2 regions of the Alicycliphilus soli genome follow, and region 2 is predicted to be linked to the other one. Evidence: predicted binding sites of a transcription regulator. Region 2 holds the regulator's gene; the other holds the start of a gene.
What was found. The regulator sigma-54, encoded in region 2, starts transcription at its own class of promoters, with help from an activator protein. The targets are predictions, from matches to a motif close to TGGCANGNAANCTGCTTT.
Positions count from the first base shown of each region.

Region 1 (2,401 bases), 1.6 Mb from region 2:
CGGCATCGTCGGCCGCGGCCATGGCATGGGCCTGCTCGGCCGTCAGCGCGTGGCTGGCAAGGCTCAGCATGGTGCCCAGACCGGCCAGCAGGGCCCAGCGCCATGGCTTGTGCATGAGTTTCATGGTTCAATCCTGTGCTGGCGCTTGTGCAGCAAGCGCCGACAGCTATGGGTTAAGTAGCAATGGGGTGACCACTCCTGTGCCGCAGGAGTGGCCTGCGGGCCTACAGGCTGGGCTCGTCGTTCTTCTTGTCGTTGCCTTCGATGAACGGGCTCCAGGGCTGGGCGCGGATCGGGCCCTTGGTCTTCCAGACCACGCCGAACTGGCCGTCGGCCTTGATCTCGCCGACCATCACGGGCTTGTGCAGATGGTGGTTCTTCTCGTCCATCTTCACGGTGAAGCCGTCGGGGGCGGTGAAGGTCTGGCCGGCCATGGCGGCGATGACCTTGTCCACATCGGTGGTCTTGGCCTTCTCCACCGCCTGCTTCCACATGTGGATGCCGACCCAGGTGGCCTCCATCGGGTCATTGGTCAGCGGCTTGTCCTTGTGGCCCGCGATGTTCTTGGCCTTGGCGTAGTCGCTCCATTGCTTGATGAAGGCGCTGTTGGTGGGGTTCTTCACGCTCATGAAGTAGTTCCACGCGGCCAGGTGCCCCACCAGGGGCTTGGTGTCCACGCCGCGCAGCTCCTCCTCGCCCACGCTGAAGGCCACCACGGGCACGTCCTTGGCCTTGAGGCCGGCATTGCCCAGCTCCTTGTAGAAGGGCACGTTGGAGTCGCCGTTGATGGTCGAGACCACGGCCGTCTTGCCGCCGGTGGAGAACTTCTTGATGTCGGCGACGATGGTCTGGTAGTCGCTGTGACCAAACGGGGTGTAGGTCTCCATGATGTCCGCGTCCTTCACGCCCTTGGACTTGAGGAAGGCGCGCAGGATCTTGTTGGTGGTGCGCGGGTACACATAGTCCGTGCCCAGAAGCACGAAGCGCTTGGCCGCGCCGCCTTCCTTGCTCATCAGGTATTCGACGGCGGGAATGGCCTGCTGGTTGGGCGCGGCGCCCGTGTAGAAGATGTTCTTGGACAGCTCCTCGCCCTCGTACTGCACGGGGTAGAACAGCAGGCCGTTGTTCTGCTCGAACACCGGCAGCACGGACTTGCGCGAGACGCTGGTCCAGCAGCCGAAGACCACGGCCACCTTGTCCTGGGTGAGCAGCTGCTTGGCCTTCTCGGCGAACAGCGGCCAGTTGGAGGCCGGGTCCACCACCACGGGCTCGAGCTTCTTGCCGAGCACGCCGCCCTTGGCGTTGATGTCGTCGATGGCCATCAGCACCGTGTCCTTGAGCACGGTCTCGGAGATCGCCATGGTGCCCGAGAGGCTGTGCAGCACGCCGACCTTGATGGTGTCTGCTGCCTGTGCGCTCAGGCCCGTGAGCGACAGGCTGGCGACGGCCGCCGCGGCGGCGAGGGTTTTCATGGCGGTACGACGTTCGAGCATGGTTTGACCTTTCAAGTGAGCGGGGTTCCGAAGCCAGGCCGGGAACCGTTTCCCGGGCTTGGTACCAGCCTTCAAGCAAGCCGTGTGCCATTGCATGTCCCGCTGCGGCGGCGCGCGCGCAGCGCAATGCCGCGGGCCATGGGTGCGGCCAAGTTGGTGCGGTCCATGCCCCATGGCGGGGCGCGCCATGCACCGTGGCCAGGCCATGCCGGGCGGTCGCCGGGCGGCGCTGGCATTGGCCCCGTGCGCGGCGGGCGTGGGCATGAAGTTTGCTGAACCTCTGCCATCCATGCCGATGACAACCCCTGCCACCATGCCCTCGACTGCCTTCTGGACGCTCGCCGACTGGCGCCTGGCCTATGCGCAAGGCGCAGATCCTGCGCAACTGCTCTCAACCCTGCTCGCGGAACTCGACGCGGGCGATACCGCCTGGATTACCCGCCTGTCGGCCGACGGCCTGCAGGACCGCCTGGGCCTGCTGGCGCAGCAGCTGCAGCAGGCGGGGGGCGATGTCTCGCGCCTGCCGCTCTACGGTGTCCCCATTGCCGTCAAGGACAACATCGACCTCGCGGGCCTGCCCACCACCTGCGCCTGCCCCGAGTTCGCCTACATGCCCGAGCGCAGCGCCACCGTGGTGCAGCGCCTGGAGGCCGCGGGCGCCGTGGTCATCGGCAAGACCAACCTCGACCAGTTCGCCACCGGCCTGGTCGGCACGCGCTCGCCCTATGGCGTGGTGCCCAATGCCTTCCGGCCCGAATACATCAGCGGCGGCTCGAGCTCCGGCTCGGCCTCGGTGGTGGCGCGCGGGCTCGTGCCGCTGGCGCTGGGCACGGACACGGCCGGCTCGGGCCGCGTGCCCGCGGGGCACAACAACCTCGTGGGCTTCAAGCCCACGCGCGGGCTGGTCA
Region 1 covers NZ_CP160388.1:1,257,455-1,259,855, forward strand. The annotation lists gene urtB (urea ABC transporter permease subunit UrtB) at 1-124, opposite strand, end outside; gene urtA (urea ABC transporter substrate-binding protein) at 225-1,493, opposite strand; gene atzF (allophanate hydrolase) at 1,807-2,401, shown strand, end outside.
Region 1: urtA (urea ABC transporter substrate-binding protein) is a predicted target of sigma-54. The motif match lies at 1,566-1,583, and genes of this name have one in related genera.

Region 2 (2,401 bases):
CGCCGACGACGGTGGCCAGGCCCTGCACATTGCCCTCGGTGTAGCCCAGCGAGCGAAAGAAGCGCACGCGCGCCTCCGACACGAGGCTGAGCAGCTGTGCGTTGTCCAGATGTCCGCCCTGGTTGACATGGCTGATGTAGACCTGCAGTTCGGTGCAGAAGCCGAACGAAGCCGGAAGTTCGAAAATGATGCGTGCCATGTGGCCTTTCGTTGTCAGAGCGCCTTGCGCAGATTGGCCGGCGCGATCTTGAGCGCCTCGCGGTACTTGGCCACGGTGCGGCGTGCGCACTCGATGCCCTGCTCCTTGAGCATCTCGGCGATCTGGTTGTCCGACAGCGGCTTGCGCGCGTCCTCCGCCGCGACGAACTGCTTGATGAGTGCACGCACCGCCGTGCTCGATGCGTTGCCGCCGGTCTCCGTTCCCAGACCCGAGCCGAAGAAATACTTGAGCTCGAACGTGCCCTGGGGCGTGGCCATGTACTTGGCCGTGGTCACGCGCGAGATGGTCGATTCGTGCAGGCCGAGCTCGTCTGCGATCTCGCGCAGCACCATCGGGCGCATGGCCAGCTCGCCATGCACGAAGAAGTTCTTCTGCCGCTCCACGATGGCGCGCGAGACGCGCAATATGGTGTCAAAGCGCTGCTGAATGTTCTTGATGAACCAGCGCGCCTCCTGCAGTCGCGCCTGCAGCGCCTGATGGCCCTCACCGCCCCGACCACCGCGCAGGGCACTGGCATAGATGTCGTGCACGCGCAGCCGCGGCATGACGTCGGGATTGAGCTGCACGCTGAAGCTCTGCTGCGCGCCGCGTCCGGTCTTTCGGACGATCACGTCGGGCACGATGGCATTGCGCTCCACGTCGGCAAAGCGCCGGCCCGGGCGCGGCTCCAGCCGCGCGATCAGCGCCATGGCCTGGCGCGTGTCCTCCTCGCCGGTCGCGCACAGCTGACTGAGGCGGCGCAGGTCGCGCTTGGCCAGCAGGTCCAGCGGCTGGCGGCAGATGCGCAGCGCCGCCTCCACCACGGCCGGGTCGCCCTCCTCGTGGAGGTTCATGGCGTGCAGCTGCAGCGTCAGGCATTCGGCGAGATCGCGCGCGCCCACGCCGGTGGGCTCCAGGCTTTGCAGCAGACCCAGGGCGACGGTGAAGCGGTGCACCAGCTCGTCGAGCTGCTCGGCATCGTCGGCTCCGGCCAGGCCCACGGCCAGCGACTCCAGCGTGTCTTCCAGGTAGCCGTCGTCGTTCAGCGATTCGATGAGAAAGCGCAGCGCAGCGCGGTCGAGCTCGGACAGGCGCAGCGACAGGGCCTGGCGGTGCAGGTAGTCGGTCAGCGACTCGTGGCTGCGCGCCAGGTCGGCGGCGTCGGCCTCGTCCTCATCGGCGCCGGAGCCGCTGCGCACCGTGCCATCGCCGCCCCATTCGCCGTCTTCGACGGCCGCGTCCATGCTGCCGTCGCCCTCCCAGTCGTCGGGCGTATCGACGGCCGGAGTTTCCACGTCATTTTCGTCTCCAGCGCTTATCTGGTCAGCGTTGGTAGCTTCTGAATATGTAGCATCAGCAGGGGCCTGAGGGTCGGGCTCGGGCGCCCCGTCGTCGGACGAGAGCTCGAGAAACGGGTTCTCGTCCAGCATCTGCTCGACCTCCTGGGCCAGCTCCAGCGTGGACAGCTGCAGCAGGCGAATGGACTGCTGCAGCTGCGGCGTGAGCGCCAGATGCTGCGAGACACGCAGCGACAGATTCGGTTTCATGCCCTCTCTTTCACTCCATGCCCCGTGTCACATGCCTGCATCCCGCTCACATGCGGAAATGCTCGCCGAGGTAGACCCGGCGCACTTCCGCGTTGTCCACGATGTCCGACGGCGTGCCCTGCGCGAGCACCCGTCCCTCGCTGATGATGAAGGCGTGATCGCAAATGCCCAGGGTCTCGCGCACGTTGTGGTCGGTGATCAGGACGCCGATGCCGCGCTCCTTGAGAAAGCCGATGATGCGCTGGATCTCGATCACGGCAATGGGGTCGATGCCGGCAAAGGGCTCGTCGAGCAGGATGAAGCGCGGCTGTGTGGCCAGGGCGCGCGCGATCTCCACGCGCCGGCGCTCACCACCCGAGAGCGCCAGGGCCGGCGACTGGCGCAGATGCTCCACGCGCAGCTCCTGCAGCAGGCCGGTGAGCTGGCGCTCGATCTCGTCGCGCGCCAGGGGCTTGCCGGAGGCATCGGTCTGCAGCTCGAGCACGGCACGCACGTTGTCCTCGACGTTGAGCTTGCGAAAGATCGAGGCCTCCTGCGGCAGATAGGACAGACCCAGGCGCGAGCGCCGGTGTATGGGCATGTTGGCCACCGACTGGCCGTCGATGCGGATGTCGCCGCCGTCACTGCGCACTAGGCCCACGATCATGTAGAACGA
Region 2 covers NZ_CP160388.1:3,544,087-3,546,487, forward strand. The annotation lists gene ABUE11_RS16740 (thioesterase family protein) at 1-199, opposite strand, end outside; gene ABUE11_RS16745 (RNA polymerase factor sigma-54) at 214-1,746, opposite strand; gene lptB (LPS export ABC transporter ATP-binding protein) at 1,793-2,401, opposite strand, start outside.